Regions from separate parts of the Paenibacillus sp. ICGEB2008 genome, predicted to be linked through region 2. Evidence: riboswitches for the same ligand, from Rfam matches in the RefSeq annotation. Region 2 holds a riboswitch; each other region holds the start of a gene.
The links. Region 2 has a riboswitch for cobalamin ahead of C400_RS0107780 (ABC transporter substrate-binding protein). Riboswitches for the same ligand answer to the same signal wherever they lie in the genome.
Positions count from the first base shown of each region.

Region 1: linked by a shared signal. The riboswitch ahead of C400_RS0104340 (ABC transporter substrate-binding protein) and the one ahead of C400_RS0107780 (ABC transporter substrate-binding protein) in region 2 are both predicted to bind cobalamin.
Region 3: linked by a shared signal. The riboswitch ahead of metE (5-methyltetrahydropteroyltriglutamate--homocysteine S-methyltransferase) and the one ahead of C400_RS0107780 (ABC transporter substrate-binding protein) in region 2 are both predicted to bind cobalamin.

Region 1 is NZ_AMQU01000006.1:178,047-185,783, reverse strand. It holds gene nikA (nickel ABC transporter substrate-binding protein) at 1-171, opposite strand, end outside; gene C400_RS0104360 (ABC transporter ATP-binding protein) at 314-1,093, opposite strand; gene C400_RS0104355 (ATP-binding cassette domain-containing protein) at 1,090-2,013, opposite strand; gene nikC (nickel transporter permease) at 2,013-2,828, opposite strand; gene nikB (nickel ABC transporter permease) at 2,843-3,772, opposite strand; gene C400_RS0104340 (ABC transporter substrate-binding protein) at 3,788-5,371, opposite strand; cobalamin riboswitch at 5,588-5,792, opposite strand; gene C400_RS27360 (hypothetical protein) at 6,175-6,351, opposite strand; gene C400_RS0104320 (nucleobase:cation symporter-2 family protein) at 6,746-7,737, opposite strand, start outside.
Region 2 is NZ_AMQU01000007.1:680,749-688,485, forward strand. It holds gene C400_RS0107760 (lipoate--protein ligase) at 1-889, opposite strand, end outside; gene cobD (threonine-phosphate decarboxylase CobD) at 1,051-2,151, shown strand; gene cbiB (adenosylcobinamide-phosphate synthase CbiB) at 2,141-3,112, shown strand; gene C400_RS0107775 (histidine phosphatase family protein) at 3,127-3,879, shown strand; cobalamin riboswitch at 3,975-4,190, shown strand; gene C400_RS0107780 (ABC transporter substrate-binding protein) at 4,398-5,405, shown strand; gene C400_RS0107785 (FecCD family ABC transporter permease) at 5,402-6,448, shown strand; gene C400_RS0107790 (ABC transporter ATP-binding protein) at 6,445-7,281, shown strand; gene cobT (nicotinate-nucleotide--dimethylbenzimidazole phosphoribosyltransferase) at 7,322-7,737, shown strand, end outside.
Region 3 is NZ_AMQU01000030.1:2,910-10,646, reverse strand. It holds gene C400_RS0124570 (glycoside hydrolase family 3 C-terminal domain-containing protein) at 1-1,467, opposite strand, end outside; gene C400_RS0124565 (AbrB/MazE/SpoVT family DNA-binding domain-containing protein) at 1,701-2,171, shown strand; gene C400_RS0124560 (anaerobic ribonucleoside triphosphate reductase) at 2,464-4,413, shown strand; gene nrdG (anaerobic ribonucleoside-triphosphate reductase activating protein) at 4,410-4,907, shown strand; cobalamin riboswitch at 5,097-5,292, shown strand; gene metE (5-methyltetrahydropteroyltriglutamate--homocysteine S-methyltransferase) at 5,451-7,737, shown strand, end outside.

The DNA.
Region 1 (7,737 bases), on a different contig from region 2:
CATTGTACCAATGTCCCGTGGCCACGATAGCGTGATCGACTTTTCATTGGCAGCTCCGTTAGTAGAGGTGGATGCAGGTGTGTTCTCCTGCTTCGCGCAGCCCAGAATAACGGATAATAAGAGGAGCGTCACCAACATAAAGGTGGCAGTCTTGCGGTGTCGAACGGACATCAATGTATTTCCCCTTTTCTATATATGTGATAATGATTATCATAATCATATTTAGAATAGGTACCACATTATATTTTGTCAACAATATTCGACAAGCAAAGCTCTTATTTATTTTGAATTTGTATAATATTAAATTTATGGATTAATCCGCCAACGTTTGAAATAGAGTACGCGTGTATTCATGCTTCACTAGTTCTTCATCCCAATCCTCAAATATTTCCACGATCTCTCCCTGAACCATGACGGCAACACGATCACAGAACGTACGGGTGGATTGAAGATCATGGGTGATGAAAAGAAAGGACAACTGACGTTCGAGCTGCATTCTTTTGAGCATGTTCAGCACCGAGGACTGGGTTGTCGTATCCAGATTGGCGACGGATTCATCGAACAGGATGATTTCTGGTTCAACGGCCAACGCCCGAGCAATGCACACCCGCTGTTTTTGTCCACCGCTTAGCTGCGCAGGGTATTTTTTCAGACTGTCAGCCTCTAACCCTACCGATTCCAGTAAGGAAAGGCAGATATCCAGTGCCCTTACTTTTCGCTCAGGGAAATAGTTCCGGATCGGCTCCATCAGAATATCTCGAATGGTCATACGGGGATGCAGTGAGGAGGCCGAGTCCTGCGTGACTAACTGGATTCGTTTGTACAGATGAATATCTTTCATCCTTCCGGTATGTATGGGCTGCTGATCCAGCCAGATTTCCCCCGAGGTCAACGACTCCAGCCCCAGGATACACTGCGCCAGCGTACTTTTACCACTTCCGCTTTCTCCAACCAGTCCAAGGCATTCTCCCTGTCGTAATTGCAAACTCACTTTCTTTATTGCCTGTTGCTCACCCCGTCTCGTGTTGAACCAGCCATTTCTCCGTCTGCGGACAGGATAAGCTTTGGTGACGTTCTTCAATTCCAATATCACGATTGCATCCTTCCTTCCGGGGTCATCTCCAGTACTCGATCTGCTACGCGACTCATACCCTGGCGATCATGTGAAATTAACAAAATAGTGAGCTCGAAATCCTCTCTCAACTGTAAAAGCAATGACAGAACCTTGTCGCGGTTGATCACATCCAGCGCTGTAGTGGGCTCGTCGGCAATAAAGAGGCGCGGGCCGGAGCTTAACATTGCAGCCAGCAGCACCCTTTGGCACATACCTCCGCTTAGTTCAAAAGGATATGATGACAGAATATACTCAGGATCGGCAAAACCGACCTTGCGGAGCAGAGAACACAAATAAGCTTCCTGCCCTGGAGTAGTGTGGCCTCCAGCCAGCTCCGTGGCACGGTTCAGCATCTGTCGCATCCGTGACATTACGCCCTGTCGTCGATGGGTCTGCTGTGATGCAGTGTGGGACGGGGCAAGATCAGCCTGGCCCTGCTCCTTCTGGGCGTGCATTTGGCGCCGCCTGTGCAGTCTAAGCGTATCCGTCAGCTGGGCGCGGACGGTACGGATCGGGTTCAGCCCGCTCAGCGATTGTTGAATGAGCAGGGCAATATCCTCACGGCGCAGTCTTTGCCAGCGCTGTTCATGGAACGGGATAATGTCTTCCCCGTTATAGTAGATGCACCCTTGCGTAACACCAACACTTGGGTCCAGCATACCCGCGATTGCGTGTGCGGTCAGGCTCTTGCCACATCCACTTGGTCCAGTCAGAGCCACAATTTCCCCTGGGTAGACGGAAAAGTTCACATCTCGCAGTAGCGGATTGCTCCCGTTCCCGCTTCCGCTTGCTCCTGCACCTGTACGACTAATCTCCAAATGTTCCACGTGTAACAACGGTTTTTGTACGTAAGCTCGTTCTATCGTATCCTTCCACCCTATGACTGGTCGTTTTCCCACTATTTCGCCGCCCCCTTTTCTGAAAAATGATCACCCAGAAGCTGGCAGGCAAGCACAAACAGCATAATCGCCAAACCCGGAAAGATCATAACATGCGGAGCCACCTGAAAATACGAGGTTGCATCATGCAGCATCACGCCCCACTCTGGCTTGGGCGGCTGTACACCCAGTCCAAGAAAGGAGAGTCCAGCGATCATTAACACCACGTGTCCAATATCCCATACCGCATATACCAATAATTGCGGCCATACTTGTGGCAATACATAACGTCTTAGTATGCGCACGTGTGAATTGCCGGACAAACGGGCATACCGTACATAGTCCTCCTGGCAGGCTTTTTGAACCAAACTACGGATATAGCGGACATAGCCCGCCCACCGTACCGCAATAATCGCTAAGGTCATGTTAACGAAACCCGGCCCCAAAATACCCACAATCGCCACCGTTAAAATAATATCGGGAAAAGCCAGTACACCATCAATTCCCCGCATAATCAGCTGATCCACACGTCCTCGCACATAACCAATGAGCAAGCCTGTGGGCAGACTAATACATAGCGTAGCTACCGTAATCGCACAAGCGATTAACACGCTTGTCCGAATTCCATAAATGAGCCGTGACAGCACATCCCGACCCAGATGATCCGTACCGAAAGGATATTTACGGCTGGGTGGTGCCAAACGGTTCAGAAGGTCCACATGCAGAGGATCATGCGGAGCGGCCCAGGGAGCCAGCAACCCAAGCAGCACGATCAGGCCAAACAGTGCGCCCCCTGCCAGCAAGCTTCCTCTAAAGGAAAGCCGTATCTTTTTCATTTTCAGCTTCCCCCTTAACGCAAACGCAGCCTTGGATCTATCACCGTCTGGACCACATCCACCAAACACTGAACACCTACAATTAAAAACGCGGCAAACATAACATACCCCTGAATCACCGGGTAATCCCGCTGCGTAATTGCATCTATAAAATACTTTCCTAACCCTGGCCATGAAAAAATGGTTTCTACGATGACGTTACCTGCCAGCATAAATGATAGATTCGTACCTAGCAGCGTAATCATAGGCAGAACGGCATGTTTAAATATCTCAAAAAAGAGAATATGCATACGTGAAAAACCGCGAGCCCTCGCTGCCTTCACAAAATTCCGGTCACTCAGCTCCAGCATCTGAGCACGCAATACACGGGCTTGCACCGTTCCCAATCCTGCACCAAGCGTCAGCGCTGGGAGTACTAAATGTGTCCAGTCCTCCCTTCCCATGGATGGGAGCCAGCCCAAGCGAACGGAAAATAGATAGATCAGCAGAAACCCAAGCCAAAAAGAAGGGATTGACGATCCCAGCAAAGCGAACAGCCTGCCCAGACGATCTAGTGGACCGCTGACTTTTAGCGAGGCAGCCAGTCCCATCCCAAGCGTAAGCACCGTCATGACGGCAAAGCCCGCCAAAGCTAGCTCCACCGTGGCGGGCAGTCTGCTCCATAGTTCGTTTAGCACTGACTCCTTGGACACATACGAGGTTCCCCAATGTCCTGTGAACACATCCCTCAGCCAGTTCACATATTGAATATGAAGCGGCTCATTCAAGCCCAGTTCGTTTCGCAGCGCGGTTAGCGCCTCCCCAGAAGCAGGAACATTATGCGCGGTGAGCAAAATGAGAGCAGGGTCACCAGGGGCCAGCCTCATCAGTACAAAAGTCAGCGTAGATACAACGAATACAATGATGGGCAGCTGCGCCACACGTTCCAATATAAAACGAATCATAGGATACGTTGCTCGTTATTCCGCAATATCGGATTGCGCTGTAATGTAGTAATACTCGATCGGATGCGGTGTAAAGCCCTTTACTCCTTTTTTCACACCAAACACATTGTCAGGGTGCACAATGAACGACTGCGGCAAATCTGTATTGATGATATCCAGCGCTTGCAGTGTTACCGCATTACGCTGTGCGGTATCCTTCGCCAACTTCAGGCTGTGAAGAATATTCTCCAGCGGTTTGGAAGCATAACGGCTTACATTCGCTTCACTTGTAGAGGAGTAGAACATGTCCATAAAATACTGCGGCTCCCCTGTATGGGCCGTGAGCATGCTGTACATAGCAAAATCCCAATCATTTTTGGTCAATGCCTCGTCGATATTTTCCACCTTGCGAATCTTGACCTGAATTCCCTCATTCAGCAATTGGCTCTGAATCACCTCAGCCATGACGGATAGCTCCGGACGCTGTGGGAAGGTCAGCAGCGTAACCTCGAATGGCTTGCCCTGCTTGGTCCACGTACCTTGGGCATCCTTCTGCCAGCCATCCTTCGTCAACAACTGCTCCGCCGTTCCGTCCAATGCTTTGCGCTCAATCTTACCGAAGGGAAGAATGCTCGGAAACGGGCTGCTTGCTTCCGTACCGAAGCCTCTCATGACGGCGCTCACAATGGATGCGCGCGGAATCAGACTGTCCACCACCTTACGGTTGGTTGCATCCTTGAACACAGGTGATTCCATGTTGTACACAATCATATGGGTGCGCAAGGATGGAGCCGACAGCACTTGTAGCTTGTCGTTCTTTTTTAATACCTCTGCGTTATCTACCGGAATATCCGTCGCTACATCCACCTCACCAGATTGTAACGCCATCAGGCGCGAATTACCGTCCGTAATGAATTTCATCGTCGCTTCGGCCAATCGCGCCTTTTCGCCCCAGTATCCGTCATAACGCTCGACGACCAAGGATTGATCCTTGTTGAAGGCTTTGATTTTAAAAGCACCTGTCATTGCAGGGTAGCTTTGCTCATCTTTCATGGATGCCACATCCAGTACAATCGTTGACGGATCAGCCAAATTGGATACCAGCGCTGCATTCGGCTGGTTTGTCGTAATTTTCAGCGTCAGCGGACCAGTTACATCAATGGACTTCACATCCAGTAAATCCTTCGCCAGATGGCTTTTCTCGATTGAGCGCAGCAAAGATGCTTTTACACTTGCTGCATCCATGCTCTTTCCATTATGAAACGTGACCTTATCCTGCAAGCTGAACGACCACACGTTAGGGCTGTCATGTTTCCACTCCTTGGCTAGCCAAGCCACAGGCTCCAGCTTTTCATTCAAACGAATGAGTGTCTCACCGGCACCGGAACGCATCACATCCCAGCTATTGTCTCCATGCGGATCGACGCCTGACGGTTTCCACGTATACGCCATCACCAGCTTTTTATCTGCTTGAGTCTGTTGTGCAGACGTGTTCTCACCCTTGCCCGAGCTATCCTCCGTCTTCGTGGCTACGCCACATCCGGAAAGAGTCATAACTGCCATCAGCAGCAGCAATCCTGTACATATGAACCATGAACGCCTATTACGATTGCCTATCATCCCACATTTTCCCCTCTATCTTGTAAAATCGTATAAACCTAACGCAAAACGCGAAAAAGCATTCCCAACCACTTGATCAGCAGTCAGAAATGCTTTCATTATAAAATGTCAAAACTCACCTCAAAGCCAGCTCCAAAAACATAGAAGGGATCAGATCGGTTTCAGACATTCCGTATGCAGCACGCCTAACCACCTCCCCAGCATCCCGTGGGTCTGACAGTGATGTCAAAACAGGCAGGTCTCCTGACTCCAAGCGTATCTTTCAGGCCTTCCCGGTTCCTCACAGTTCCAGTGGCTTGTTCTGAAAGCTCCAGCAGTACCCTGCTGATGCCTGTATACAGTGGCGGGTCCGTGTCGGAATCTACCGAACTTCCCTTTTAAGTGAACACGCTCAACAACTATCTACATCGTCTCTACGAAACTTCGTATATAGAGTTGTCCGGCTCACACCTGTTTTCTTCCTTTATTCCTTTTTATTACGATTTAGGATTATCTTATTTTGTTGCTACTGGCTTGTCAACAAATGTTGCGTAATAATTTAAATTTGAATGATATAGTGTGAATCAAGACCAAGGCTATTCATTGCTTGCGCGCAATTGAAGGTATGTCTTAACGTTGCGTGCACACAATTCACGTGTTAAAATTAGGTATAGAGATAACCACCGTATCCGTATACTAAAAAGAGCCTTCGCCGCTCCAACGGCAAAGACTCTTAGGACTTGAAAGGCTGTGGATCACCACCACGGCGCGCTGCATAACTGAATGTTAATGCGAACGAAACCCACTGTTAGGGGCCAACCTAATTACGCGGTGGGTTTTCGCTTGTTCCGAAATTTCCGACGCAGCCAGCGATAAAGCTTACGAATACTAAACACCAGGCTTAGTAACGTAACCATCCAACGCAGCACATCATAGCACGACACAAGGTTGACCATCGGCTTCACCCCCTTTCGGGAAGCTGCGCCGTGATCCGAAAACATCCACCACTATCCAAAGTCCTTAAGGTAGATTATACCATGCCTCTTCCTACCACTCTAGCAAATTCCTCTAGTAGATAAACCAACCTAAAAGTGCAACTGGAAAACGCACCAAACTAAGCTCCCCATTTCGTCCCGCAGCTTTATCTATATGTCCCCAGACAGCAAAGGGGTCTATTATTTAGGCAGCGCCTCCCGAAAAATCAGGAGGAAGGACGCGGCGTGTACTATTATGACTTCACTTCGAAAATCCAAACCCCGATCTTCATACAGAAAGAGGGTTTTATCAATAATTTCATGCTGCTTAATAAATAACTAGTACTGGATAACCCCATGCCAAACAGCCGGAAAAGAGGCAACGCCCTTTCTCCGGCTGTTTTTGTTTATTTCCTATTCATCAAACCTTCTGTGGAACTTCTGAGACATTAACGCCTTTGACCGATTCACCCTGTTTTCTTGCCAAAACAATGTTCAAGACAATTGCCGTAATCGAGCCAGATACGATGCCATTTTGCAGCAGCATTTTGGCAAAGCTCGGCAGTTGGTCGAACATTTGCGGCAGAACAGCTGAGCCTAGGCCCACGGCAATACTGCATGCTGCAATCAGCAGATTGCTTTCTTTCCGCAGATCCACTTCTGACAAAATAGACATGCCTGATGCAGCAACCGAGCCAAACATGACGATCATCGCCCCGCCCAGCACAGCGTTAGGAATTACTGTCGTCAAGGCAGCCAGCTTAGGCAGCAAACCGAGGACGACCATGATGCCGCCAGCAGCAAAAATAACGTTACGGGATTTGACGCGAGTCAGCGAGATTAAACCCACATTTTGGGAGAAGGCCGTGTAAGGGAACGCATTAAAAATACCGCCCAACATAATTGCAAGTCCTTCCGAACGAAGTCCATTGACGATTTGCTTTTGCTCCACTTTCTGATCAATCGCTTTACCTACTGCTAGATAAACCCCTGTAGACTCGACCATGCTCACAATATTGACGATAATCATCGTACATACTGCCATAATGCTAAACTCCGGCTTACCAAAATAAAACGGCTGCGCAATACTCACCCACGAAGCATCCGCTACGGGAGCAAAATGCACCATTCCCATCGCATAGGCGACTACAGTACCTGCGAACAGACCAATAAGAACGGAAATCGAGCGTAAAAAGCCCTTGGCTACTCGATTGACAAGCAGAATAACCAGTAGTGTAACCAGCGCCAGCAGCAAATTACGCGGCTGTCCAAAATCCGCGCTGCCCTGACCACCCGCTACATTGTTCATCGCCACCGGAATAAGGGATAGACCGATAATCGTAACGACCGAGCCGGTAACCACTGTTGGGAAAAAGCGTAACAGTTTGCCATACAACGGTGCCGCAAGCACCA
Region 2 (7,737 bases):
TGCCACGCAGGATATTTTCAATATCAGCGACATCACCTACACCGAAGAAATCCCCGTAGATTTTAATATCACGGATGTAGCCTTCCTTCAGATCCATGCGGATATCTATAATACCGACCGGGAATTTACGTGTGTGCTTGATATTGCTCTCAGGGGATAGACCATAGTTCCAATCCCACGATTGATAGCGTTCTTTGGAAATTTCATGGATTTTAGCCCAATCCGCATCGGTGAGCTTATATTGAGGCACCTGATCCAATTCTGAACCAAAGATGGACCGCAGCAGTTCCTCGCGAAATTGTTCTATGGTCATCTCACGGTCCATCAGTTCGCTGATGTTAGCCACGCGGCTACGGACGGATTTTGTGCTTTTGGATTTGAATTTTTCGGGATTGGCGTGCAGCGATGCAGCCACATTGTCCAGATTCAGGTTGAACATCAATGTACCATGGCTGAACATACGTCCACGTGTGGCAAATTGAGCATTTCCTGAAATTTTACGTTCTCCGACTTGCAGATCGTTGCGTCCCGTCATTTCGGCTTCTACTCCCATTTGGTGGAGGGCGTCAATCACAGGTTGCGTAAATTTGAGGAAATTATGAAAGGACTCCCCGTTATCCTTGGTAATGAAGCTGAAATTTAAGTTACCGAGATCATGATATACAGCCCCGCCGCCGGACAGGCGACGAACGACTTGAATATTGTTGTCTCTCACAAACTCAGCATTGATTTCTTCAACGGTGTTTTGATGCTTGCCTATAATAATAGAAGGCTGATTAATGTAAAACAGCAGATAGCTGTCGTCCAGCGGTAAATGCTTGAGCGCGTATTCCTCAATAGCAAGATTAATGGCTGGATCGTGTATGCCCTGGTTGTCGATGAACAGCATGTCCATTCCTCCGTATATACAAACTGTGTATTTTATGTGTGCCTCCCCCTATTGTAACCCAAGTGAGCCATGTACAAAAGCTCATTTGCATTGACGGGACGCGAAAAGCAGCCTCATAATGGAGCTAAATGATTGAAAACGGGCGGAAAGGATATGAGGCAATGATAGAGGTTTACGGTCATGGCGGGGACAGGGAAACGGCTGCCGCGACATTTGGCGGAGCTGCGGCGGATTTTGTGGATTTTAGTGCGAATATTAATCCGCTCGGCCCGCCACCGGAGGTGCTTGAGGCACTGCGAAGCTCATTGGACACGGTGATTCGCTATCCAGACCCTGGACACCGCCACTTTAAAAATATGCTGGCACGGCGGCTGCACGTTCCACCGGAGTCGCTGAGCATCGGTAACGGCGCGGCTGAAAGCATGGCGCTGCTGCTATTGGGCCTGGCTCCCAAGCGTGTGGGCACAGTGGAGCCGTGTTTTTCGGAATATGCCGAGCTGGCTGGCAAATTTGGAGCCGAGATCCACCGGGTATACGGGAAGGCTTCGCTTCAATGGAAGGCAGACGTGGAGGACATCCTTCAGCTCATGGAGCAGGTAGATGTATTGTTCCTTGGGCAACCGAATAATCCGAACGGTGTGCAATATGGTGAGCAGGAGCTATATGAACTGGCAGAGGCGGCTGGCAGAACGGGTACCGTGCTGGTGGTGGATGAGGCCTTTATTGATTTTATCCCACTGGAACGGCAAATCTCACTATTGCCTGTGCTGGATCGCTATCCTCATGTGATTTTGATCCGATCGATGACCAAATTTTATGCCATTCCTGGCTTGCGATTGGGCTATGCGATTGCTCATCCGGACTATATCCGGCAAATGACGGCCAAACAGGTGACCTGGAGTGTTAATGGATTGGCGTTGCTGGCTGGAGAGGCGTGTCTGAGAAGTGGGCAAGCTTATGAGCGCCGCACACAGGAACTGATTGCGACGGAGCGCAGTCGCTTGCTGACTGCCTTAGCGGAATGGGGCTGCGGTGTCGTTCCCGGCGAAGCCAATTACGTGCTAGCAAGGGCGCCGGGAACGTGGAGTTCATCGGCTATTCAGCAGGCGCTTGGACAACGTGGGATTCTTATACGTAGCTGTGCCATGTATCCGGGGCTGTCGGCGAGCCATTTTCGAATTGCAGTCAAGGACGCCGAAGCCAATAATATGCTGCTGTCTGCACTCAGTGAAGTGTTGGAGGAGGAGCGGCGTGATCGTTAGCTTGGTAATCATGGCAGCCTATCTGCTGGACAGGCTAATCGGCGATCCGAGATGGTTGCCACATCCAGTCATCGGGATGGGACATGCCATTTCAGCATTGGAAAAAGCGATTCGTCGTAAGGTCCGCAGTGACCGGGGATTGAAACGTGCGGGTATACTGCTTCCACTCATTGTGGCAGGAGGCTCCTTTGGGCTTGCTTGGGAGCTATTGCGTGTGCTTGCCTGGATTCACCCATGGTTGTCTGTCGTCGTAGAAATTGTTCTGGTTGCAACCACAATTGCTTCCAAAGGACTAAAGGACGCAGGGATGGCCGTATACCGAGCGTTGCAGGCGAATGACCTGACTGTGGCACGTCGGGAGTTAGGCATGATTGTCGGGAGGGATACGCAGCAGCTTGACGAGCCTGAAATTGTACGCGGTACCGTCGAAACAGTCGCTGAAAATATCGTGGACGCCATTATTTCCCCGCTTTTTTATGCCCTGATCGGGGGAGCCCCCTTGGCACTGGCATATCGTGCCGTAAATACGCTCGACTCAATGGTTGGCTACAAAAATGAAAAGTACCTGCATTTAGGCTGGGCCTCGGCACGTCTGGACGATGTAGCTAACTACATTCCGGCTCGCCTGACAGCAGTTATGCTTGTGATAGCGGCGTGGTTGTATCGGCTGGATGCTGCAAGAAGCTGGCGCACAGTCAAGCAGGATGCCCGTCTGCACCCAAGCCCGAACAGCGGCTTCCCCGAATCAGCAGTGGCAGGTGCCTTGGGGATTCGTCTCGGTGGCTATAACGTGTATCACGGCGTACGCTCCTTTCGGGCATATATGGGCGAAGAGATACGACCACTGGAGTCGAAGGATATCCGGCATACCATCCGGCTGATGTTCGCCGTATCCACTATGTTTGTAGGGTTGTGTTTGTTGGGAGCTGCGGGGTGTTTTGCCTTGGGATGGATGCGGTGAGGAGTGACATTATTTTGAAACAAAATACAGAAGGGAAAAGAGTGCGAGAATGTGCACTAAGTCCGAGCCCACAACAGGATAGTGAGCCGAATGATGCTAAAGAAGATCTGCAGTGGGACATGGAGCTCGTGCTAGTTCGTCATGGCACAACCTCATGGAATAAGGAACGTCGATATCTGGGACATGCCGATTTGAGTTTGCTGTCTGGAGCAGAGCAGGAATTAAAGCCTTTACGGGAAAAATTACAGGGCCAGTCCTTTGCTCAAATCTATTGCAGTGACTTGATGCGATGTCGCCAGACCTTGCAGATCATTTTGCCGGAGTCAGCATTGACGACTGAACGTTCCCTATCTGCTATGCCTCCTATCATGGAGCCACGTCTGCGAGAACTTCACTTTGGCGAGTGGGATGGAAAAACGTATGACATGCTTAAGGATGTGGCGTTGTATCGCGCTTGGATTGATGAGCCACAGCGAATCACCCCGCCTGGAGGAGAGTCCTGGGTACATTTTGTGAACCGTCTGCGCGAATTCCGTGACTCTCTGTTTGCGTGGCGCATTGCTTTGGAGGTTCAGCCAATAGAGTTGAATGCTGCACCTCCCTCTGTTTTGGTTGTCACGCATGGTGGTGTAATTCGCCAATTGGTTTGTATGCTGATACCAGGTCATGATTTTTGGAGGCTGAATCCAAAACCGGGAGAAGCGATTAGGCTTCAGTTAAGGCTGGCAGGACTGCACAATTGTATAGCAAAATTGCTTTTTCACTAGGGTAGTTGTGGCGAATCAAGCAGCTGTTTGGGTTGTAAGCTAACTCTTTTTAACCTATAATCATCAAGTAAAAGAACGGCTTGACTACACTACATCAAATATCCAGCAGACGAGGTCGGCGCCGTGTGAGGGAACTTGCTTTTCTTCATTGCGCTGTTAAAAGGGAAGTCGGTGTGAGTCCGACGCGGTCCCGCCACTGTAAATGGAAACATGCTCATTAGCCCTGTTACATGTGCCGCCAAGCATATGAAAGAATATCAGGGCATGCCTCTTCCATAAGTCAGGATACCTGCCCGTCCGCCTGTCACCATAATCCTTCGAGGAAAGGATGACGTGTTCGCAGTGACTGTCCATGCGGAAGGAAGCTGCCCGCCTGCGCACAATCTGTGCTAACGTGACCCCTGTGTCCTGAAATGAGGATGCGGGGGTTTTTGATAGGAAAAGAAGGCTGGAATGAGGAAATACGGATGATGTTCAAGTAACGCTCTTAACGATTTTTGTATGAAGGGGTGCAAATCATGGCAGGAAAGAAAATAAAGGTATGGACAACAGGTCTATTGGCGCTGATATTGGCAGTTGTACTGAGTGCATGTGGCGCGAATGGAAAAAATGTAGAAAATAAAGAGGGCCAAGTTTCTTCACAGCAGCCGGGACAGACTGTAACCGCACAAGAGCCTCCGGGCAAAACGGTTTACCCGCTAACGGTTAAGGATGCAACAGGACAGGAATTTACATTCAAAAAAGCACCGGACAAGATTGTTTCCGTCTCCCCGGCAGAAACTGAAGCGCTGTTCGCTATCGGATTGGATAAGGAAATTGTTGGTGTATCCGACTACTCTGATTACCCAGAGGCAGCTACGAAAAAGCCTAAAGTGGGCGGTATTATGAAACCGAACGAAGAGGCGATTATTGCTGCGAACCCTGATGTCGTTTTTGCAGGGATTTCACTTAGTGAACAGGCTACGACTAAGCTGCGTGACATGGGAATTATGATTTTTAAAACGGAACCGAAGACCGTTGAAGATGTCATAGCTAACATCGAATTGTATGGGAAAATCACCGATCATCAGAAAGAAGCGAGAGCGGTGACCGACAAGATGAGAGCAGATGTAGCGGAAGTGAAAGAAGGAGTTAAAAATATCGGCAAAGGGCAGAAGCTGCGGGTATACGTCGAGTTTTCACCAGGCTGGACAGTGGGTAAAGGCGAGTTTATGGACGAACTGATTACATTGGCAGGCGGCGAAAACGTGGGTGCCACGCAGAAGGGCTGGTACCAAATCAGTGAGGAAAATATTATAGCTGCCAACCCTGACGTGATTTTGTACAGCAAAAGTGTGAAGGATGACAAAACAGGCCAGACCCTCAGCGATATCATAAAAGCTCGCAGTGGATGGGATCAAATATCGGCTGTTCGTAACAATCGTGTATTTGCCGTGGATGATAATTTGATTAGCCGTCCAGGTCCACGCGTAACAGAAGGGCTCAAGGAAGTAGCCAAGGGCGTGTACCCTGAAATTTTCAAATGAACCGTAGACTGATCGGTTTTGGGGGGACTGGTCTTGTCTTGCTGCTGCTGACGCTGCTGCTCTGTCTTGGCATCGGCTCGGTCAGTCTTCCGGTCAGCCAGATCACAGGTATTTTGATCAACCACCTACCGTGGTTAAGTGATACGTTTACACCGGATTGGAATACATCTGCAGAGCAGATTATTTTGAAGGTCAGACTGCCACGGGTGTTACTGGGAATGTTGGTTGGAGCAGCGCTGGCGCTGGCGGGAGCCGGATTTCAGGGTGTGTTGCGTAATCCCTTGGCTGATCCCTATACCCTTGGGGTATCCTCGGGAGCTTCGGTAGGAGCGGCAGTGCTGATTTATTGGGGGCTTCAATTTTCATTTGTGGGTATATGGACGCTTCCGCTAGTCGCATTTATAACCGGCATGCTGACGCTGTGGATGGTGTTGACGTTGGCGCGTGAAGGTGGGAAAATTCCGACCCAAAGCCTCATTTTATCAGGTGTGGTGATGCAATTTTTTGGGGGAGCCATTGTTTCTTTTCTGACAGCCATGTCGAAGGAAACAGTCAATGAAATATTGTACTGGACGTTGGGAAGTCTTAGTCTGCGAGGTTGGTCATATACGGGAATTCTTTTACCTTACGTGATCGTTGGGCTGGTGTTTCTATGGAACCGGGCACGGGTGCTGAATATTCTGGCTTTGGGTGAACGTCAAGCGGCTCATATGGGGGTTCATGTAGATGCGACGAAGCTATCTGTCCTGATCATATCTACCTTGCTGACAGCTGCCGCTGTCTCAGTATGCGGAGTCATTGGCTTTGTCGGACTCGTTGTACCACATATCATTCGTCTGGTGACAGGTCCTGATTACCGGATGATCGTTCCGTTATCTGCAGTGGGTGGAGCTATTTTTATGGCTTGGGCAGATACGGCAGCTCGTACGCTGTTAGCCCCGACGGAAATTCCTTTGGGCGTGATGACAGCCTTTGTGGGAGCACCGTTCTTCGCATATCTCCTGTACCGGAACAAGAAGCTGCGCAGGGGGGATCTGCTGTGACCGAACCAAGTGAATTACTAAAGGTGCGTGCTCGAGCATTAGAGGTAGCGGGCCTGAGCCGTGCTTATGGGGATTTCCATGTGCTAAAGAATGTTAGCTGGAACGTAGACGAAGGAGCTTGGTGGGGGATCATTGGTCCGAACGGGAGTGGAAAATCCACGTTGCTGCATCTGCTTTCTGGTGTAGACCAGCCGACCTCTGGAAGTGTTCATATCTATGGCAAAAAGGTCGGTAGCTACAGCAGAAAAGAGCTTTCCCGACTTGTAGCTGTACTCCAACAGGAGGGGATTCCTCCAGTAAGATACACGGTCAGGGAAGTTATAGAAATGGGACGGTTCCCTCATCAGGACTGGCTGGGCAGGGAAAAGGGAGTCGACGTAGAGGCGATCACGGATCGGGTTCTAGCGCGATTGAGTCTAACTTCACTAGCTGACAGAACATTGGATCGCTTGAGTGGGGGACAGCGACAGCGTGTAGCTTTGGCGAAAGTGATGGCGCAGGAGCCACAAATATTGCTGCTGGATGAACCTACGACCTATTTGGATTTGCGCTATCAGCTTGAATTTATGGAATTGCTGGCAGAATGGCGTCAAGAAACGGGCGTGACAATCATTGCTGTCTTGCATGATCTGAATTTGGCGGCACAGTTTTGCGATAATTTGCTTGTACTTAAGGATGGAATGGTTGAAGGATTGGGTAGTTCATCGGATTTGCTAACAGAGGACCGGATTCGGCGTGTATATGGTGTGGAGCCTGTGATGCTTCCGCATCCCGATAGCGGTGTGCCGCAGCTCTTGCTGCGCAGAAGCGCTGCGTCTACAGCAGATCAATAGGAGATTGGGAACATACTAAAAAGAGCAGGGAGTGGAAGGTATGAACGACAAGCTGCGTCAGCTGATCGATAGCATAGCCCAGCCGGATGGAGTGGCGGCTTCGGCAGCGTCAGCACATTTGGACCAATTAACAAAGCCACCTGGAAGTCTTGGAAAGCTGGAGAGCTTGGCCATCCAGCTAGCAGGAATTACTGGCGTGGACAAGCCTGAATTTGATCGTAAAACGGTGATGGTCATGGCTGCGGATCATGGGGTGTGTGAAGAGGGAGTTAGCGCCTTTCCAGCTGAGGTTACGCAGCAAATGCTGTATAACATGCTGTCAGGCGGCGCAGCAATTAATGTGCTGGCACGTCATGCAGGCGCTGATGTCCAGGTAATAGATGTTGGCGTGAATGCGGACGTTGCTCACCCAGATTTAGTGAATCGTAAGGTGCGTATGGGCACTTCGAATATGGC
Region 3 (7,737 bases), on a different contig from region 2:
ATACGCTTCAGCAGCTGTCACACGAAGCGTCTCCTCATCGCTCGTCACATAGGTACCCAGATGTTCATCATGCAGTGTCACGCTGCCATAGCCCCAATCTGTCATGGTCAATACCGTTGGCTCTCCACCCTGGGACAGGCGCATATCGCCAGAAGAATTAACTATGAGCTTCGCGCCATCAGTCGATGCCGTCAAGGTCACACGATCTTTGGCATCGGAGTACACGACACGTTCCTCCGCGCCCCCGCTTTCCAGCTTGGCACGAATCGCCTCCAGCGGTGTAACCCGGTAAGGCAGCGTACCGGAATACCAGTCGCGGAACACCTCATTGCCATGCGAACCAATGACCGCTACTTTGCCGCACTGGGCAGGGTTCAATGGCAGAAGCTTTTGCTCATTTTTGAGCAGTACGATCTGCTCCCTCGCCGCACGCAACGACAATGCACGGGCTTGCTCTGTCATTAAAGCCTCTTCCCCGATGGAGGCATATGGATTGTCTGCCGCCGGATCAAATTCCCCCAAACGAAAACGAACACGGAACGTATGGAACAATGCCCGATCCAAGTCCTCTTCTTGTAGCGAGCCCTGCTCCAAAGCTTCTCGAATCGCCTGCTTGGAGAGCTCTGCATCATCGGTAATGCTGTCAATTCCAGCGCGAATAGATTCAGCCACGCCCGGCGTATGGGAAACGTAATATTGATGGTCGTTTACAATCCCCATCACATCACCCGCATCACTTACGACAAAGCCGTCCATTCCCCATTCGCCTCTGACAATATCGTTAACACCATGGTATAACGTAGCAGGCGTCCCGTTAATCAAGTTGTAAGAAGTCATCATCGACTGGGCTCCGCCCTCCGTAAAAGGCTTCTCAAATGCTCTTAGATAATATTCTCGCAGGTTTCGTGGGTCTATGCTGGAGGAGCCAATACCCCGGTCCACTTCATTATTGTTACCTAGAAAATGTTTTAACGTCGCAACCGCTTTCAAATATACCGGATGATCACCCTGTATCCCTTTGACTAACTCCTTCGACAATTCTCCCGTCAAATACGGGTCTTCGCCGTAGGCCTCCTCATTCCTTCCCCATCTTGGGTCACGCTCCATATCCACTGTAGGCGCCCACAGGGTAAGACCGTTCAATTTTGGATCACGACGATAGTAGACACGCGCCTCATCTGCAATAACAGAGCCGATCTGACGCATTAACTCCGTATCCCAAGTACAGGCCAAACCCACAGGCTGAGGAAATGAAGTGGCCTCTCCCAACCAGGCTATCCCGTGTGCTGCTTCCGTACCGTGCTTGTAAGCTGCAACTCCCAAACGGTCAATGGCCGGCTGGTATTGCAGCATAGATTCGATCTTTTCCTCTAAGGTTAGTCGCGACACGAGATCCCGTACACGCTCATCTAGTTGAATCTTCGGATCTTGAAATAAATATTCGATACCCGTTGTTTCATGACTCAAATCCGTCATCTCCTTAGCTTCATTAAGATGATAAAAAGTTATGCACGAAAGCGCTTTAATATATCATAACGAAAAAGGATTACACCAGCAACAATACCGAAAACATCCTAAATTGGATGAAATACAAACCGCGGCATACGAGAAAAAAAAGTTGCAATTTCTTTTTCTTATATAAAGCTAAAAATGATATTTTTTGGTATAATCAGGATATATCATTGAAGGAGGAAGCGCTGATGAAAAATACCGGAATGACACGGCCTCTGGATCAGCTGGGGCGAATTGTACTCCCTAAGGAAATGCGCACCACTATGGATATCAATATCGGTGATTCGCTTGAATTCTTCGTAGATGAAGAAGGATTTGTATTAAGGAAATACACGGGTGTCTCCTGCAAATTTTGCGGCGCAGTGGATCATTTAACTTATTTTCGGGACAGCTTTATTTGCGCTGATTGCATCCAGTTATTAAAGAACGATGAACATGTACATGCCACAAGCAACGATGCCATCCAGGCTCAAGAACATACCAAATCGAACCAAGCCAACACTACCTGGCAGCCCAAGCATTCCAGAGTGCAACAAGGTGAAATGGTAAAAAAGCTCCGCAAGCTGATTCAGGAACATCCGAACCTGCCACAAAAAGTGTATGCAGAAATGCTCGATATTTCCCAAGGCCGTGTGTCCCAACTGAAAAAGCTGCTCTAAACCTTCTAAAAATTTTTTTCCCAATATCATATACGATGTACTCGAAAACCTACTTATTTCACTGTAACTACAATGGCCAGGTGTAGAGTAAGGTGCATATCTGTGGATGTGTCCCTTATTCTATACCTGGCCTTTTCCTGCTTCTCGCCTCTATCAATGTGACAATAGTCACATACTCTCAATGTCTACGTATATACAATATATAGATCGAAACAATTGGTTATCACTAGATATCATCAATATGTTGTTTTTGTGAAAAATATATATTTTTTACTATATGGAGGGTTTTACGATGAAGGTGCTGGAGGAACATCAATTATACGACATCGGTGAGCGAGTCATTGGGGCACAAGATCTGGACATGCTGCGGGAGAATGCAAATTTAAATGGAGAATCGTTTAGCGGCAAAATGAGCAAGCTTGGCTCGGAATATGCCAAATGGTATGCGCGCCTGCGTGTACTTCCGCCTGAATTAACAGACGCGATTGACCATGGGTATGTATATGTTCACGATTTGGACCAATATGCGCTCGGAACTACAAATTGTATCTTTATCCCATTTGGTCGTTTGCTACAAGACGGTTTCAATACAGGCAATGGCTCTGTACGCACACCGCAAACAATTATGTCTGCTATGGCACTGGTCGCCATCATATTCCAGTCTCAACAAAATAGCCAATTTGGTGGTGTCTCTGCCAATAAAATAGATTGGGATCTAGCTCCATACGTTGCTCGTTCCTTCCGCAAGCACCTGCGCAAAGGACTCCGGTTGTTCAAGGAAGAAATAGACTCCAACTGGTCTGATGACGAACTGCATTTAGCCAATACCCATTTGCAAGAAGTCTGCCCTCGTTCATACTCATTTGCCTATGAGGAAACGGAAACAGAAACCCGGCAGGCCGCCGAGTCGCTCATTCATAACCTGAACACGATGAGCAGTCGGGCAGGGGGGCAAATTCCGTTCACTTCACTGAATTACGGGATGTGTACGTCTGCTGAAGGTCGGCTTGTTTCGCAATCGCTGCTGGAAGCCACGATTCGTGGACTGGGCAGCGGGGAAACTCCTATTTTCCCACAACATATTTTCCAATGTAAAAAAGGAGTCAACCAGGCAGAGGGCGATATCAACTACGATTTGTTCATAAAAGCGGTAGAATGCTCCAGCAAGCGGATGTATCCCAACTTTGTGAATGTGGATGCTACCTTCAATCTGCCTTATTACCGCGCAGATGACCCGGATACCATCATTGCCACGATGGGCTGCCGTACCCGTACCATTTCTGACCGTTTCGGCAGAAACCGCCAGAGCGGCAAGGGTAATCTCTCATTTAATACTATTAATCTGGTACGGCTCGGGATTGAATATGGTATTTGCACAGGCAAGCGTCTGACACCTGACCGTGACCGCTTTGACGCGAGACTGGAAGAGGTTATGCGAATTGCAGTAGACGGTCTAATCCATCGCTATCATATCCAGACCAGCCAGCCAGCCAAAGCCTCGGACTTTATGATGCGCGAAGGGGTATGGGAAGGCGGAAAAGAACTGGCACCTGATGAGAAGGTGGGAAGCGTCCTAAAGCACGGTACGCTTTCGATCGGATTTATCGGGCTGGCTGAGTGTATGAAAGCATTATACGGAAAACACCACGGAGAGGATGATTTTGTATACCGTGAAGCACAGCGAATCATCACCTCCATGCGCGTGTATTGTGATCGAATGAGTGAACATCACAATCTAAATATTACACTGTTCGCGACACCTGCCGAAGGGCTGTCGGGCAAGTTCACATTGCTGGATCAACGTGACTTCGGAGTTATTCCTGAAGTAAATGACCGGGAATATTACACGAATTCCTTTCATATTCCGGTGTATTACAAGCTCCCGGCTGCTCGTAAAATCAGCTTGGAGGCTCCGTTCCATAATCTATGTAATGCGGGTGCAATTTCATACATCGAGCTGGACGGTAATGCGCGGAATAACCCGGAGGCGTTTCTTAAAATTGTTCAATACGCGCTGCATCAGAACATTGGCTACTTCTCCATCAACCATCCGGTGGATCGTTGTACGGAATGCGGCTATGAAGGGATTATCGGGACAAGCTGTCCTCAATGCGGCACGGATGAGGAACACACGCACTTTCAGCGTTTACGTCGGGTAACCGGATATCTGACAGGTGATTATACCGTTCGTTTTAATGCTGCCAAGCAAGCCGAAGTTCGCGACCGGGTGAAGCATAAGTGAATTTGTGCGGCTATATTCCGGAATCTCTGAATGAAGGATACGGCCTGCGCACCGTCGTATTCATTAGCGGTTGCCGCCATGCCTGTCCCGGCTGCTTTAATCCAGCTTCGTGGAACTTTCGCGCAGGGGAGCCATTCACGCCCGAGCGTCAACAGGAGGTCATCCGTGATATCATGGATAATCCGCTGTTGGACGGATTGACTCTCTGCGGGGGAGACCCTTTTTTCTCAGCAGCAGAATGCTCGCAATTTGTACGTGACTTCCGTGCGGCTTGTCCCGACCGAACCGTCTGGGCCTACACAGGCTTTGTTTACGAAGATCTGCTCATGGATCAGGAGCGACAGGAGCTGGCGCTATTGTGTGACGTGATTGTAGATGGCCGTTTTGTTGAACAGCAAAAAGATCTGACCCTCCCCTTTCGGGGCAGCCGTAATCAGCGCCTGGTAGATGTGAAAGCCAGTACTCAAGCAGGTTACACCGTTTCATTAGCTTAAAGGCGATGTTCTACTTAGCAAGATGCTATACCAAAGACAAGTTCCCCACGATGGGTTGGGCTTGTCTTTTTTGCATATAACTAACAGATTGCACCCCAGTTTCTATTACTGTTTCTATTGCACATCCTGTGAGTTTCACTTATGATGGTGAACAAGTATACGAGTGCATAATTATTCGTCATACCTTAATCGCATAGTTTGGAAATAGGTGTCTGTTCTATTCAGATCAGACTTAAAAGGGAAGCCGGTGCAAATCCGGGACGGTCCCGCCACTGTAAACGGGGAATGTTCAGCTGCTCATACACCCACTGGTCCACAGACCGGGAAGGGATGCTGAACGTCATGATCCGTAAGTCAGGAGACCTGCCTATTTTAACAACATCGCAGTACCTACGGAAGATAGGGAGGTGTTAAGAGCAGTCGCCGTATTTTTGAATTTTAATCGCGGAGGCATTCTTTCCCCTACTTATTTTTAGCCTTGGGGACAGAATGCCTTTTTTGGTACGTAAAAATAAACTGGCTACCACTTAGGAGGAAACCTACATGTCCATTAACGAACGATCTACATTGTCCGGTTTGACTAGCAGTAATCTGGGATATCCGCGTATCGGCGGGAACCGGGAATGGAAGAAAGCACTGGAGCGCTTCTGGCAGGGTAGTATTAACGAAAGTGAACTGCATAGTGAGATGAAAAGATTGCGGCTGGAGCATCTGAGCAAGCAACGTGACAAAGGGATTGATCGCATTCCTGTCGGAGACTTTTCCTATTACGATCATGTGCTGGATACATCTGTGATGTTCGGTCTCGTACCCGAACGGTTCAACTATCGTCCTACAGGTCCGGTTCCTCTGTCTGTGTATTTCGGGATGGCACGTGGGCAGAAGGGAGCTACCGCCAGCGAAATGACCAAATGGATGAATACCAATTACCACTACATCGTTCCCGAATTGGAAAATGCGGCTCCAGTGCTCACTGAAAATAAGCCCTTACTCGCTTATCGTGAAGCAAAGCAGGAGCTAGGTATTGACGGTAAACCGGTTCTCATCGGTCCCTACTCATTTGTTGTTTTATCCAAAGGCTATGATCGTAAGGATCTGGCCTCTATTATACGAACCTTCCTGCCTTTATACGCCCGAGTCCTGTCCGAACTAGCAGCAGAAGGCGTACAATGGGTCCAAATCGATGAACCTGTCCTGACCACCTCATTCCCAGTAGAGGATCTGGATATTATTCAGGAGGTCTATGAAGCTTTGACCCAAGCTGCTCCCTCCTTAAACATCATGCTGCAAACCTACTTTGGTAGCCTAGATCATTATGAGCGTCTGACTGAACTTCCAGTCCAGGGACTGGGTCTTGATTTTGTCTATGATGATGGCGAAAATCTCCAGCATATATCGCGACATGGCTTCCCCAAAGGGAAAACGCTGGGTGCTGGTGTCATTGATGGGCGCAATATATGGCGCAGCGACCTGAATGCCATGGCTGCGCTGTTGGGCCAGTTAGCAGAACAAATCAATGCAGAACAGCTTATCGTGCAGCCATCGTGCAGTCTGCTGCATGTGCCGGTCAGTCTGGAAGCAGAGCACAAGCTGGACCGAGAGCTGGTGCATGCCCTAGCCTTTGCCGATGAAAAGCTGGATGAAATCGCAGTCTTGACGGCTGCACTTGGTAAGCATGATCCATCCGCACTTGCCAAGCTTGAGCAAAGTGCGGAAGCGGTAGCCCGCTTCAACAGCTCAGCGGCAAGGGTACAGACAGCTGCCGATTTGGCCAACCTGTTGGCAAAGGAGCCACTATCACGCAGCGTTCCTTTCGCCGAGCGCCGTATAATTCAGCAAAATAGGCTGAAGTTACCCCCACTGCCTACGACGACCATCGGCAGCTTCCCGCAAACTGCTGAGGTTCGCAAGGCCCGTCTGCACTATCGCAAAGGAGAATGGTCTGCCGAGCAATATCGGACATTCATCCAGCAGCAGATCAAGGAATGGATTGATATTCAAGAGGACATTGGCATAGATGTGCTTGTACATGGGGAGTTTGAACGGACCGACATGGTGGAGTTTTTTGGCGAAAAGCTGAAAGGCTTTGCTTTTACACAAAACGGATGGGTGCAATCCTACGGTTCCCGCTGTGTTAAACCGCCGATTATTTACGGAGATGTGTCGTTCGATCAACCAATGACTGTGGAAGAGGCGGCATTTGCCCAATCGTTAACCTCCAAACCAGTTAAAGGAATGCTTACAGGCCCTGTGACCATTTTGAACTGGTCCTTTGAACGCAATGATATTCCACGCAGGCAAGTTGCTTTGCAATTAGCTCTGGCATTACGGGCAGAGGTAGAGGCACTCGAACAAGCGGGTATTAGCATGATTCAGGTGGATGAACCCGCAATTCGCGAAGGGCTCCCGTTGAAAAAAGAACAACAGCAGGCCTATCTGGATTGGGCGGTTCAAGCCTTCCTTGTGACCACGGCCACTGTTGAACCTGCGACCCAAATCCATACACACATGTGCTATTCCGAATTCCAAGATATGATCCAGTCCATTTCAGACATGGATGCCGACGTGATTTCTATTGAAACCTCTCGTAGTCATGGTGAACTGATTGTTAGCTTTGAGGATCAGGTGTACGACAAAGGCATCGGTCTGGGCGTGTACGATATCCACAGCCCGCGCATTCCTGATGAATCAGAAATGCTAAGCATGATTCAGCGTGCCTTGCGCGTACTGCCAGCAGATTTGTTCTGGGTTAATCCAGACTGTGGGCTGAAAACCCGCACCAAGGAGGAATCTGTCGCCGCGTTGCGGCAAATGGTACAGGCGGCTCAAG